One region of the Gordonia sp. 135 genome, then DNA from elsewhere that is predicted to be linked to it. Evidence: predicted binding sites of a transcription regulator. Region 1 holds the regulator's gene; each other region holds the start of a gene.

Region 1 (3,516 bases):
TGCTGGGGATCTCGGCCGATCCACTGGCACGTACGGTGTCCTCGACCTGCTGGGCGAGCTGCGCCAATGCGTCCTCGGCGACGTGGCGTCCCTGGCATGCGCGCCGGACGCCCCTCATCACCTTCTCGCGACTGAACGGTTCGGTGACGCCGTTGCGTTTGACCACCGCGAGCACCGCGCTCTCCACGGTCGAGAAGCGTCGCCCGCACTCCACGCAGGAGCGGCGGCGCCGGATGGCCTGCCCCTCATCAGCGACACGCGAGTCGATGACCTTGGTGTCGTCGTTCTTGCAGAAGGGGCAGCGCATCGTATCCTCACGCAGGTCACGGGACACTCTGGTGCAGCCGCGCCGCATGCCAGGCCGGTAGTCGGCCGGTCCCTGTGACATCGAGGATACCGCCCGTGCTCAGTGGTACCGGGGGGCGAGCAGCGGCTGACCGACGCGCAGCCCGCTCGACGGGAGGTCGTTCAGCTGGATGATCTCGTCGACGACCGCCTCACGCGGCATCTCGGGGGCGACGCGCGATGCGATGGTGCTCAGCGAGTCGCCCGACCGCACGTGTACGACCTCGGTGCCGACCGAAGAAGGTGTGACCGTCGCGGCGTAGTTCTGACCGACGACCGCGATGACCCACACGGCCAGAGCGAGCCCGACGCCGGCGAGAATTGCCGTCGCCGTGCGCCGACGCCGCCGGATGACGGCCGAGGGCGCGGTATGCGCAACACGCGAGACGGGTACGACCGGTGCACGACCCCGCATACCGACCGGCGAGGCGCACCGGGTGGAGGCGACCCGGCGGACCCGGACCGCCGACTCCGGCACCGGACGCCCGTCGACGGGCCGGCGGCCGTCGCCGCGGCGCATCGGGCGCGGACGCTCCAGGACGTCACCACGGACCGAATCGGTGGAGCGGTCGGGGTCGATGAGAGTGGCGGTGCGCATGATGCCCTCCGTGTTTCCGGTCGAACGCTTGTCCGTGCTCCGACTGCGTCGTCGGCGTTCGAACTGTTCGATTGTCGATCATCTGTTCGATGAACTGATGTTCGATTTGTAGCACGGCACTCCGACACTTGTCTCGCAACACGTCGAACAAATGTTTGATGCGGTCGGCATTCTCGGCTAGGGTCGTCGTCAGACAAGCGATCTACCAGCACGTTCGGAATCGAGAGGAACCCGATCATGAGCGATGACGGCGGTAAGCGCACCGGAGCGCGGGGCGCCGACGAGCCCGTCGCCCCGGCAGACATGGCGGCGGCCGAGGCCTCGCTGACGCCGCGGCAGCGCGGAGTTCTCGAGGTGATCCGCAAATCCGTGCGCGAGCGCGGTTACCCGCCGAGCATCCGCGAGATCGGTGACGAGGTGGGTCTCACGTCGACCTCCTCCGTCGCCCACCAACTGCGGACGCTCGAACGCAAGGGCCTCCTCAAGCGCGACGCGAATCGTCCGCGAGCGGTCAACATCGCACCGAGCGAGCCGCCGACGCCCACCTCACCGACCGGTGGTGCGCTACCCGAGCCCACCTTCGTGCCGGTGCTCGGCCGGATCGCCGCAGGCGGCCCGATCCTCGCGGAAGAAGCCGTCGAGGACGTCTTCCCGCTCCCCCGCGAGCTCGTCGGCGAGGGTTCGCTGTTCCTGCTGAAGGTCGTCGGTGAGTCGATGATCGACGCCGCGATCTGCGACGGCGACTGGGTGGTCGTCCGCCAGCAGAACGTGGCCGACAACGGCGACATCGTGGCCGCGATGATCGACGGCGAGGCCACGGTCAAGACCTTCAAACGCCAGAAGGGTCATGTCTGGCTGATGCCGCACAACGAGCTGTTCGACCCGATCCCGGGCGACGAGGCCGTGATCCTCGGCAAGGTCGTCACCGTGATGCGGCGTATCTGACCTCTTCGTTCTCGAGAACCGCGGCGGCAGCCTCGCGCGCCGCAGCCGGATCGGTGGTGGCGAGCGCGGCTGTCGCCGCGTTTTCGCAGGTCGACCGTGAGACGCCGCCGAGGCGGGCACCGACCGCGGCGGCCGCCACCGGAGCACTCGACAGCGAGGTGACACCCAACCCGACGAGCACACAGGCGAGGATCGGGTCCGCCGCGGCCTCGCCGCACACGCCCACCGGTTTCCCCTGATCCCGTCCGGCCCGCGCGACCGTCGCGATGAGGTGCAGGACCGCCGGCTGCCACGGATCGGTCAGCGATGCGAGATCGGCCGACATCCGGTCGGCGGCCATCGTGTACTGCGTGAGGTCGTTGGTGCCGATCGAGACGAAGTCGACCTCGGCCAGGATCGCCGGCGCGAGGATCGCGGCGGCGGGGACCTCGATCATCACCCCGGCGACCAGTCCGCGTTCCCGTACCTGAGCGGCGAAGGCGGCCGCCTCGGCCGGTGAGGCGATCATCGGCGCCATGACCCAGGGGCTCGTCTCGGAACCCTCGGCGGCGCGTGTGATCGCGTCGAGCTGATGGGCACGGATCTCGGGGTGTGCCAAGGCGATCCGGTCGCCGCGCACACCGAGCGCCGGGTTGGCCTCCTCGGGCTGGTGCACGAAGCGCAGCGGCTTGTCCGAGCCGGCGTCGAGCGTACGGATGACGACCTTGCGGCCGCCGAACGCGTCGAGCACCTCGCGATAGATGTCCGCCTGTTCCTCCACCGACGGCTCGTCGGCGCGTTCGAGGAAGGCCAGTTCGGTGCGGAACAGTCCGACGCCCTCCACCGGATGATCGGTGGCCGCACGGGCCGACGATCCGTCGGCGACGTTGGCCAGGATCGCCACCTCCACACCGTCGGCGGTGCGACCCGGGCCCGACCAGCCGGCGACCCGTGCGGCCTGACGCGTGTACTCGTCGACACGGGCCCGCGCGGCGGCGTTGTCGGGTTGCACGACGATCTCGCCTGTCGTGCCGTCCACGAGTATCACCGTGCCCGAGTCGATCCCGGCGAGACCGGGGACCGCGACGACACACGGGATGCCGAGCTGCCGGGCGATGATCGCGGTGTGGCTGGTGGGCCCGCCCAGGCGGGTGACCAGCGCGATGGTGGTGGCGGGATCGAGCCCCGCGGTGTCGGCGGGCGCGAGGTCGTCGGCGAGGAGGACCGAGGGCACGTCCGGCGTGGGCACGCCGGGCTCGGGCAGGCCCAGGAGTTCGGCGAGGACGCGGTCGCGGACGTCGTTGAGATCGGTGACGCGCTCGGCCATGAGCCCACCGAGCTTGGTGAACACGGCGGCGAACTGTTCGGTGGCGGCGACGGCGGCCGACGGCGCCGAGGCGCCCTTGGCGATCAGACCCGAGGCGGCACCGATCCAGCCGCGGTCCTCCGCGAGTCCGGCCGTTGCGGTGAGCACCTCGGCGGCGACGCCGGTGTTCTGCGATGCACGCTCACGTAGGCGCGAGGCGACCGCGGCCGCCGCGGCGGTGAACCGTTCGGCCTCGTCGGCGCGACGGTCCTCGGCGATCTCGACGCCTGCGCCCAGTGCCTCTGCGGAGTGGTCGGGTCGGCGTCCCGGCCAGAGTGCGGGC
Region 2 (3,516 bases), 310 kb from region 1:
AGAAGGTCCTCTGAAACGCACGCAGGTCAGGGTCGTTGCGTGACGCCTCGACGATCCTCGCCGCGATCGCATCGAACTCTTCGGTCCGATACACCGACAAGCTGTGGTCTTGGCCTTTGGTGACCACTACCCCTCCTGCCAGTGCATCGCGGAACTTCGCGGGCAACGTGAGTCGCCCTTTGTCGTCCAATTTGGGCGTGTAGGTGCCGACGAATCGCACAGACATGTCGACACCTCCTGCCCCTGGGTTCCGCGCTCCGGATCGCCTCACCCAGTGCTGCCACAGTACCCCACTTTCCTCCACTTTCCACCCCAGAGGCCCACACGATCTCCCACGTTCAGCAAATCCCCAGTTCAAGCGGGCAAAATGTGTGGAACTTCGTGCGTGTCCCGTGCGCAAACGCGCGTCTACACCTCCCGGAGCCGTGTGGCAGACGTGTTTCCTGAGGTGCCAGATACCCGTGCGACCAGCAGTTCCGTCATAAGTGGGGCAAAGTGGGGACCCCCGGTGGGGGAAGGTGGGGCCCGGGAGTGGGTGACGGTGGGGCGCCTGGGGCGCACGGCCGGGAGCGCGCTGGATCGCACATACGAAAGAGCCGCGCACCCACTGGGGTGCGCGGCTCCGGATGAGTCGTGGCATTCAGGCCGGCCGGGGATCTACTCCTGCTCGAACCGACGGTTGAATCGTTCTTCCATCCGCTCCGACAGCTTGCGCTTGGAGCCGGACGACCCGGACTGCTTCTTGCCTCCGGCACGCGGCGCGGACGTCGCGGAGTCGGCGAGGTCGTCACCCCAGAGGGCGAAGAGACCGGCGCCGAACATCACCAGGAAGCCGAGGAGGCTGACGATCGGGAATCCCCCGATGTCGATCTTGACGATGAGACCGCCGACGAGCATCACGAGGCCGACGACGAAGATGGCCACCGCCTGTAGGCGACGACGGCCACTCGACTTACCCAGCCGACGACGCTTGACACTGGACGCAAACTTGGGGTCTTCCGCGTACAGAGCGCTCTCGATCTGTTCGAGCATGCGTTGCTCGTGCTCCGAAAGTGGCACCGACCCTCCTTCTCCCTGATCCGCGACGCCGACGACGGTCAACCGCGACCGGTGAGGCGTCTGCGCCTTATTCTCCCATGATACGAGGTGAAATCAGCCGCGACCACCATTACTCGCTGTTGTTGGTCCGGATGCACATACCGGAACGACAACGGAACGCCGAATGTGTGTCCGGCCTCACGCAGTTCGCCCGATTTGGGGCTCCTCTGTCCCGAATTTGCCTTGCTCGTAAGCAATGACCAAGGTCTCGACCCGGCGGAGGAAATCAAGGACGAGGAGTCGCATGCCGGCGACACTGTCGGGGTCGAGTGTTCGGATGATCCCCGACTCGATCTTCATCCGGACGGGCGACAGCGTGGCGAAGCGCGCGGCCAGCGGGGCGAGGTCGGGAGCGACAACTCCGATGCGGGTCCAGGCGTTCGACGTCTTGCGACGGGCGGGGCCGGCCGGCTCGCCGATCGCGAGCGCGGCGCCTGCCGCACGGAGGGCGACGAGATAGAACTGCCGAAATCGCTCGGCGTCGTCGGAGACGCCGTCGGCGTTGTCGAGGAGGAGATGGGCGCGCTGGAGGAGGTCGCGCGCACGTCCGACCATCACCGGGTCGACGGGGGCGGACCGGCGGGATGTGGGCCGTCCGGGCATGGCATCCTCCTCACTCGCTGGCGACGGTGTCCGGTGGCAGACGCTTCCCTCGTCCGCCACCGGACCGTCATGTCGTCGGGATGAACGCGAACAGCTTGCGGAGGCACATTCATCGAACACCCGTTCGACACGTTCAATATAGCTAGCGGCGCGCGTCTCTTCAAGGCGTGGGTCCGCGCCCGCATCCTTCTTCAACACCGGGTCCCGCGACCCGATTCCGCGGAGTCCGCCGTACCGAGAGGACAGTCACGCCAGATGGTCGGAGAACGCATGGCCGGGGCGGTGCGGGCCCGCTCGGTGAACCCGGAAGCGACCCGACGTTGACGCTCCGGCTGGTGAACCTCAGTGGTCAGGACTCCCGCGTGTGGCTGGAGCCCGCTCTCGACGTCTACGTGACCGCGATGGGATATCCCCGCGGGACCGAGATGCATCGAGCGTCTCTGTGGCGCGAGCACATCGCCCGGCCGGGCTGGCGCGCGATCGGCGCGGTCGCCACCCTGCCCCCGCACGAGGCGCAGTCGATGCCGACGTCCCGTCGCCGGGTCGGACCGCCGGTGGGTACGGGTCCCGACGACGTCCTGGTCGGCATCGCGTACGGCTACACCGGCGCGACCGGACAGTGGTGGAATCAGCAGCTCCGGCTCGGGCTGCGGCAGACCGGACGCTCGCCCGCGGACATCGAGATGATCGCCCGGGACTACTTCGAGCTAACCGAGCTCCACGTTCATCCCACCGCACAGGGACGCGGCATCGGACAGTTGCTGCTGGCACGGCTCCTCGCCGAGCGGCCCGAACGTCATGTCCTCCTGTCTACGCCGGAGATCCCCGCCGAACAGAACCGGGCGTGGTCGCTGTACCGGCGGATGGGCTTCACGGACGTGCTCCGGCATTTCACCTTCACCGGCGACCCCCGTCCGTTCGCGTTCCTCGGCCGTCCGTTGCCGCTGAATCTGCAACCGCCGCCCCCCGGTCCCCCACCATCCGGAAGATAGAGGGCATGGCACAGACAAAGACGACAGCGCACGGCACGGAACACGCATGAGCGGGCACGGGGAGCGGCGCGACGCGGTGGTCGTCGGCGGCGGCCACAACGGCCTGATCGCCGCGGCCTACCTCGCGAAGGCCGGTCGCGACGTCGAGGTCTTCGAACGCGACGACATCCCCGGCGGGGCGGTGTCGACCGTCGAACGTTTCCCGGGGCACCGCATCGATCGCGGTTCCTCGGCGCACCTGATGATCCGGCACTCCCCCGTTCTGGACGACCTCGACCTCGCCTCGCACGGACTCCGGTACGTCGACTGCGACCCCTGGGCCTTCGTGCCGGCGACCGACACGGCCCCGGCGATCGTTTTCCGCACCGATCTCGACGCCACGTGCGTCTCCATCGAACGATCTTGCGGCGCAAAGGATGCCGCGGCATACCGGCAGTTCGTCGAGACCTGGACGCCGCGCGCGCGGGCCGTCATGGACGCCTTCTACCGACCCGCGTCGATGGGACAGTTCGGGCGGGCGTTCGCCGGTCTCGGTTCGACGGCCACCACCGAACGCACCGGCCTGATCGGACGCCGCAGCGGCGCGATGCTGAATCTCACCGCCGAACTCATGGCGTCCGGCGACTCGCTCCTCGACCGATACTTCGACTCCGAACAGCTCAAGGCCGGGCTCGCCTGGTTCGGTGCGCAATCGGGACCGCCGATGAACGCACCCGGCACCGCGCCGATGGTCGGGTTCGCCGCCCTGATGCATCTCATCCCGCCCGGCCGCGCGATCGGCGGCAGCGGTGCGCTGACCGATGCGCTCGTCCACCGCATCGGC
Region 3 (3,516 bases), 230 kb from region 1:
AGCGGTTCGCGCCGCGGCTCCGGGCCTTCCCGTCGAGGTCGAGGTCGACTCCCTGTCCCAGCTGGACGAGGTCCTGCCGCTCGAGCCGCAGCTCGTGCTGCTCGACAACTTCGAGCCGTGGGAAACCCAGATGGCCGTGCAGCGACGCAACACCAGGTCACCGCAGACCAAGCTGGAGAGCTCCGGTGGTCTGACGCTCGACGTTGCCGAGGACTACGCCCGCACGGGCGTCGACTACCTGGCCGTCGGTGCACTCACCCATTCGGTCACGGTGCTCGACCTCGGGCTGGACATCCCCGCGCCGTAGTCTGACGACGTCAGTCCGCGGCGTCATAGGCCTCACTGAGCCACCGGCGGACCTCCAGGTGGTGCATCCACACGCGCGGTGAGGGGTGCGCGACTTCCTTGAAGCGGGCAGAGTCGATGCGGTGCGGAAGGGCGATCGACAACACCGCTGGTACTTCGGATCGCAGGTACAGGCCGGGACGCCACACGAAGGCGAAACCGGTCCGACGTCGAAAGTTGACTTGGCTCTTCGTAACTCGGACGGTGATGTCGTCTCCCAGTTCATGAATGGCGTCCTCGACCGCACGGTGGATCGACAGGCCCACCGGCGAGCCTGCAAAGAAGTCCTCGACCTTGTGCGGGGTGTCCATGGTCATTCTGGCTCCAGAATCGCACGGAATCCTCGACGACGGTCCACCACCTTCTTCACGACCGCGATTCTCACCGGTGCGGGTAGGCGGCGGCGAGGAGTATCGAGGCGAGGGTGGCTTCGGCGTCGGAGGCGTTGCGGAGGTCGATGATCTGGCGCATCTGGAGGCGTGGGGTATCGCCGGACTCCGGTTCGGGTCCGTGGATCTCGTTGCGTACCTGTTTGAGTTGTTCGTTGAATCGGCGGGGGATGTCAGGTCGGCGGTTGATGCGTTCGGGGTTGGGTGGTGCGCCGGGTTCGGCGTTCAACCGCCAGGCGCAGCGGCCTTCGTCGGGGCCTTCACGGACCATGCGGGTGGTGTAGCCGCCGGGTTCATTGCTGACCATGCGATTGTGTTTCGGGCACGCCGGTGCGAGGTCGGTGATGTCGGTGAGTCCACCGAGACCCCAATCCAGTTGCGCGTGGTGCATTTCCACGTGCGCGGCGGATATGCCGCAGTCGGGGGTGGAACAGACCTCGCCGTCGGGTCGGGCGAAGGACACGAGACGTTGTTCACGGGTGGCCAACCTCTTGCCGCGTCCGAAGTAGAGCGGGATTGCGGTGGCGTCTTTGAACACCGCCAGCCAGGGCTGGGTGTCGGCGGCCATGTTGACGAGGTCGGTGATCGGGATCAGGGTGCCGGTCGCGGTGGTGGCGAACCCGGCTTCGCGTCGTAGGTCGTTGAGATCGGCTTTGATGATCAGCTGGATGGGTAACCCGCGGTGGCTCTTACCCAGGAGTCCGTCGTCGAACACGGCTTTCAGGAGTGCGTTGAGGGCGTCGTGGTTGAGCTGGGCGGGGGTGCGGTCGTCGCGTGCGGCTGCGGCTTCGACCGCCTCGGGGTCGGCGTCCTCGATGGAACCGTGGGGGGAGTCGGGGTCGTCGGGGTTGTTCATGCCGGGTTTGGCCCAGACGGCGAGCAGCATGGTGATGCGGGCGAGGAGTTCGGGGGTGAGGTTGGCGGTCATCTTGGCGGTGCCGTCGGCGCGTTGCCGGTTGACCGACAGATTGCGGCGACGTTTGCGGTCGGTGTCGTCGGTCAGTGTGCCGTCTGGGTCGAGGTGGGCCAGCAGTCGTGCACCGAGGGCGGTGATGTCGGCGGGGGTGTGGTCGACGGCGATCTCGGCCATCTGTCGTTCGGCGGCGACCTTCACGTCGTGGTCGGTGGCGTGTGGGATCTGGTCGAGGACGTCGAGTACTGCCCGGACGTGGGAGGTGCTGACCTTGCCGTCGGCCAATGCCTCTGCCAGAGCGGGGCGTTCGGGTTCGAGTGGTTCGCCGGTCGGGCTGAGGTGGGTGGCGGTCGCGTGGCGTTGTTTGGTGCGGCGCATGGGGTCGGCCACACGTAGGCGGTGGGTCATGAACTGGGTGATGCTGCGGTGGCCGGTCTTGTGGGGTAGGTCGCGGTCGGCGATCTCGATGATCTGTCGGTCGCCGGCGAAAGTGAGTCGGGCGATGGCGCGTTCGGTTCCGGCGGCGACGTCGATGAGTTCGGCATCGGAGCACTGTGTCAGATCGACGGCCTGGAGTTCGGTGGTGAGCCGGTGCAGTTCCTGCACGAGCTCGGAGGCGCGGGCCGACGGAGTGCCGTCGGTGGTCGAGATTTCGGTCAAGACGGTCACCCCCCGATGCCGTGTGCGAATGTATATTCGACTGTACCCGGAATCATGCTGCGGTGCAACGCTTATCGAAAGCAGGTAGATGGCCCACGTTTGTCGGAGGTGTGTGCTATCGGGTCTCCCTCGGCGGGCTGGGTATCGGCGAACCTCGCAACGAAAATTGGCTCTTACGGTATACGGGTAGGGGGTATATAGTCGGTCGCATGAGTGCTACAGCGACCCATCCCGCGCACGACACGGGTACGCACGAAGGTCACCAGCACGCTGGTGGCGAACACGGCGGTCACGCCGACCACGTCGGCCGGTTCCGCCGACTGTTCTGGATCATGGTGGTACTGGCCATCCCGACGGTGGCGTTCAACGAGATGTTCGCCCACCTGATCGGATACTCGCTGCCTCACCACGGGTGGGTCTTGTGGATCTCGCCGGTACTTGGCACGGTCATCTACTTCTGGGGCGGCCGGCCGTTCCTCGCCGGTGCGGTCGGGGAGATCCGGTCCCGCCGGCCGGGGATGATGCTGCTCATCGGGTTGGCCATCACTGTCGCATTCGTGGCGTCGTGGGGCGCGAGTCTGGGGTTGTTGTCCGGTGAGCTGAACTTCTGGTGGGAGCTGGCGCTCCTTGTCGCGATCATGCTCCTGGGACATTGGGTCGAGATGCGTGCGCTGGCCCAGACGACATCGGCCATCGACTCGCTGGCGGCCTTGCTGCCCGATGAGGCGGAGAAGGTCGACGGCGCCGGAACGGTCACCGTCGCCGTCTCCGAGCTGGAGGTGGGCGACGTAGTACTGGTTCGGCCGGGTGCATCGATCCCGGCCGACGGTGACGTCGTCGACGGTACGGCGGATGTGGACGAGTCGATGATCACCGGTGAGTCGCGCCCGGTACGACGATCGGTCGGGGATCGCGTGATCGCCGGGACCGTCGCCACCGATTCCGCGGTTCGTGTCCGGGTCACCGCGATCGGTGATGACACCGCGCTGGCCGGGATCGAACGGCTCGTCGCCCGAGCGCAGGCGTCGACGTCGCGTGCCCAACGTCTTGCCGACCGCGCCGCCGGGTGGCTCTTCTGGTTTGCCCTCGCCGCGGCAGCTGTCACGGCAGTCGTCTGGACCTCGGTGGGAATGCCTGACTCCGCGGTGGTCCGGGTGATCACTGTCCTCGTCATCGCCTGCCCGCACGCTCTCGGTCTTGCCATCCCGT
Region 4 (3,516 bases), 140 kb from region 1:
CGACGACGACAACGAACTGCGGTTCGTCGATCAGCGGACCTTCGGAGGTTGGCATCTCGACGACTATGCGGTCTCCGATGACGCGGCCGACATCCCGGTGTCGGTGGCGCACATCGCTCCCGACCCGTTCGACCCCGCCTTCGACTCGGCGGGCGTCGTAACGCGCATGCGCGCCAAGCACTCCGAGATCAAACGTGTCCTGCTCGACCAGACGGTCATCTCCGGGGTCGGCAACATCTACGCCGACGAGGCGCTGTGGCGGGCCCGACTTCACGGTGCGCGTGTCGCCGAGACGATCTCGCGTAAGAAGCTCCTCGAACTTATCGACGCCGCCACCGCGGTGATGACCGAGGCGGTCGAGGTCGGGGGCACGTCCTTCGACGCGCTGTACGTCAACGTCAACGGCCAGTCGGGGTACTTCGAACGCTCCCTCAACGCCTACGGGCGTGAGGGGCAGCCGTGCCGGCGATGCGGGGCGATCATGCGCCGGGAATCTTTCATGAACCGCAGCTCTTACTTTTGCCCGAAGTGCCAGACTGCTCCACGGCGTCGCACACGTTGAGTCCGTAGTGCTCCCTGCGCTTACGTGCGGAGCGTGACCGCGGCGAAGCCGCTGTGCAGGCATCGACGAGTCCGGTGAAGGCTACGAGCGTTCCGCGGAACGCTCGAAGAGCCTTGGCCAGCTGTTTTGTCGGTGGGCGCCGCTAAGTTGTTCGTATATCCGTTCGAACAGCTGGGGGCTTGGGGTGTCTGTTTCGGTGCTGCACGGTGAGAATGTGTCGTCGATGTTCGATGGCGCGGATCCGGCGTCCTTGTCCGATGACGTGTTGGAAAGCAGAGTGCTGGGTTATGCCGCGCAGATCACCGCGCTCACGGCCGAGTTCTTGTCTCTGGTGGCGGAATTGGATGAGCGGGAGTCGTGGCGGGGGCCGGGTGTGCATTCGCTCGCGCACTGGCTCTCGTGGAAGGCGGGTGTCTCTCAACGCACAGCGCAGGAGCAGGTACGGGTGGCGAAGGCTCTGACGGAGTTGCCGTTGATTCGGCAGGCGTTCGGTGCGGGGCGGTTGTCGTATTCGAAGGTGCGGGCGTTGACGCGGGTCGCGACCGCGTTGCGGGAGAAGGAACTGGTGAATCTGGCGTTGTCGTGTACGGCGTCGCAACTGGAGCGGGCGGTCCGTGCGATAGGACAGATCGACCGGGATCGTGGCATCGAGTCGGAGAATCGCCCACCGGTGGAGTCGACAGGCCGGTGGAAGTGGAATGCGGATGGCTCCTTGTCTGTGTCGCTGACGCTGTCTCCGCTAGACGGTGCCCGGCTTCTTGCCGGTGCGGTCCGGGCAGAGTACGAACGCACCCGGACCTGCGACGATGCGGATCTGTCCGCGGTGTCGAGCGTTCCGCGGAACGCTGCAAGCGAGTTGGAAACCGTGGATGGGGAACCGGACTCCGAGGTCAAACCGGCGAATCGTCGGGACCTGTGGCGAAATGTGCCGTCGAATCTGGCGCCGGCGTTGGTGGCCATGGCAGACATGGTGCACGAGGGGATCGCGATGCCTGATCTCGCACCGGGAGCCGAGATCCTGATACATACCGACGAGGGTGGGCAGCAGGCACACCTTGATGACGGGCCGGCACTGTCGGAGGCTGAGTTGGACGAGGCGCACTGCGGTGCTGCGGTTCGGAAGGCGTTGTCCAGCAGGGTTTCCGGAGCGCCGGGGAAGTTGGCGTTGCTGGGGTTGGGGCGTAAGTCGCGGACGCCGAACAAGGCACTCGTCAGGGCGTTGTTCGTGAGAGACCGGTGCTGTCAGATGCCCGGCTGTGAACGCACACGGCATCTGCACGCCCATCACGTGGTGTTCTGGTCGGCCGGTGGGGAGACCGAGTTGGACAATCTGATCTTGTTGTGTGGAAGCTGTCACCGTGCGTTGCATCGGGGTGAGTTCAGTATCACCGGGCATGGGTCGCAACGGTTTTCGTTCCACCGGCCGGGCGGTTCAGTGATCGACGTGAGTCCCGCGACACACGTGCCGGGGCAATGGTCGCCTGATGCGCGGGTGGCCGCGGATTCGACGGTGCCCGTGGGCGGCGGCAAGCCCGACCTCGGGTATGCGACCGAGGTGATCCACGCGGTGCGGGAATGGAAAGAACGCAACGCAAGCCGAGAGGCGGGAGCTGCCTGACGACGTCGGGCACGACCGGTTCGGGAATTCGTCCTGATCCACGGCTCTTACTATGGTCAGCGGTGCCAGCGCCGCCCCGCCGCCTGAGAGGACTCATCCCAGCATGACGATCGAACAGAACACAGCCACTCCGGCCCAGCCCGCGGAGCCCGCGCACACCGACCTCTGGGTCGAGCGCACCGGGACCCGGCTCTATACCGGCCGCAGCTCGCGCGGTGCCGAGGTGCTGATCGGCTCGCAGGATGTCGAGGGTGTCTTCACGCCGGGCGAGCTGCTGAAGATCGCGCTGGCGGCCTGCACGGGCATGTCGTCGGACCGTCCGCTGTCGCGCCGCCTCGGCGACGACTACGACGCCACGATCCGGGTCAGCGGTGACGCCGACCGTGAGAACGAGGTGTACCCGCGGATCTCCGAGATCCTCGAGGTCGACCTCTCCGAACTCGACCCCGACGCCGCGCAGCGCCTGCTCGTCGTCGTCGAGCGCGCCATCGACGCGGTGTGCACGGTCGGCCGCACCATCAAGGCCGGCGCCGAGGTCGACCTGAAGATCGAGACGGACTGACACCATGACCACCGACCGGGTCCGACTGTCGGCGTTCGTGCACGGCCACGTCCAGGGTGTGGGCTTCCGATGGTGGACGCGGTCGCGGGCCCTGGAGCTCGGTCTGGTCGGCTACGCGTCCAATCAGGCCGACGGACGGGTGCACGTCGTGGCCGAGGGACCCCGCGAGGAGGTGCAGGCGCTGCTCGATGCGCTGCGGTCCGGAGAGACCCCGGGCCGGGTGGATCTGGTCGTCGACAGTCTCGAGTCGGCACGCGGAGACCTGACCGGCTTCCTCGAGCGGTGAGCGCTGAACGGTGAGCGTTGCCCGAAACGCATCGCGATGGTGAGTACTCTGTACCGTCGTGCACCTCAAAAGCCTGACCCTGAAGGGCTTCAAGTCGTTCGCCTCGGCGACGACCCTGCGCTTCGAGCCGGGTATCACGTGCGTCGTCGGTCCCAACGGCTCGGGTAAGTCCAACGTCGTCGACGCCCTGACCTGGGTCATGGGCGAACAGGGCGCCAAGGCGCTGCGCGGCGGGAAGATGCAGGACGTGATCTTCGCCGGCACCTCCGGACGTCCGCCGCTGGGGCGTGCGGAGGTCACGCTGACCATCGACAACGCCGACGGTGCGCTGCCCATCGAATACTCCGAGGTCTCGATCACCCGCCGCATGTTCCGCGACGGCGCCGGCGAATACGAGATCAACGGCAGCACCTGCCGCCTCATGGACGTGCAGGAATTGCTCTCCGACTCCGGTATCGGCCGCGAGATGCACGTCATCGTCGGCCAGG

Evidence for each region. The regulator LexA, encoded in region 1, represses DNA repair genes until DNA is damaged. The targets are predictions, from matches to a motif close to CGAACANNTGTTCG.
Region 2: the regulator LexA is predicted to act here: its motif matches at 1,815-1,828, upstream of GKZ92_RS14535 (SAV_6107 family HEPN domain-containing protein).
Region 3: the regulator LexA is predicted to act here: its motif matches at 2,333-2,346, upstream of GKZ92_RS14205 (DUF222 domain-containing protein).
Region 4: the regulator LexA is predicted to act here: its motif matches at 715-728, upstream of GKZ92_RS13775 (HNH endonuclease signature motif containing protein).

What each region holds. Positions count from the first base shown of each region.
Region 1 is NZ_CP046257.1:2,906,807-2,910,322, forward strand. It holds gene nrdR (transcriptional regulator NrdR) at 1-307, opposite strand, end outside; gene GKZ92_RS13085 (LysM peptidoglycan-binding domain-containing protein) at 407-943, opposite strand; gene lexA (transcriptional repressor LexA) at 1,181-1,888, shown strand; gene GKZ92_RS13095 (putative PEP-binding protein) at 1,866-3,516, opposite strand, start outside.
Region 2 is NZ_CP046257.1:3,217,908-3,221,423, forward strand. It holds gene mraZ (division/cell wall cluster transcriptional repressor MraZ) at 1-226, opposite strand, end outside; gene GKZ92_RS14530 (DUF3040 domain-containing protein) at 658-1,059, opposite strand; gene GKZ92_RS14535 (SAV_6107 family HEPN domain-containing protein) at 1,237-1,701, opposite strand; gene GKZ92_RS14540 (GNAT family N-acetyltransferase) at 2,022-2,693, shown strand; gene GKZ92_RS14545 (phytoene desaturase family protein) at 2,740-3,516, shown strand, end outside.
Region 3 is NZ_CP046257.1:3,141,547-3,145,062, reverse strand. It holds gene nadC (carboxylating nicotinate-nucleotide diphosphorylase) at 1-307, shown strand, start outside; gene GKZ92_RS14210 (DUF5655 domain-containing protein) at 318-662, opposite strand; gene GKZ92_RS14205 (DUF222 domain-containing protein) at 727-2,307, opposite strand; gene GKZ92_RS14200 (heavy metal translocating P-type ATPase) at 2,517-3,516, shown strand, end outside.
Region 4 is NZ_CP046257.1:3,049,378-3,052,893, reverse strand. It holds gene mutM (bifunctional DNA-formamidopyrimidine glycosylase/DNA-(apurinic or apyrimidinic site) lyase) at 1-562, shown strand, start outside; gene GKZ92_RS13775 (HNH endonuclease signature motif containing protein) at 786-2,180, shown strand; gene GKZ92_RS13770 (OsmC family protein) at 2,284-2,742, shown strand; gene GKZ92_RS13765 (acylphosphatase) at 2,747-3,028, shown strand; gene smc (chromosome segregation protein SMC) at 3,087-3,516, shown strand, end outside.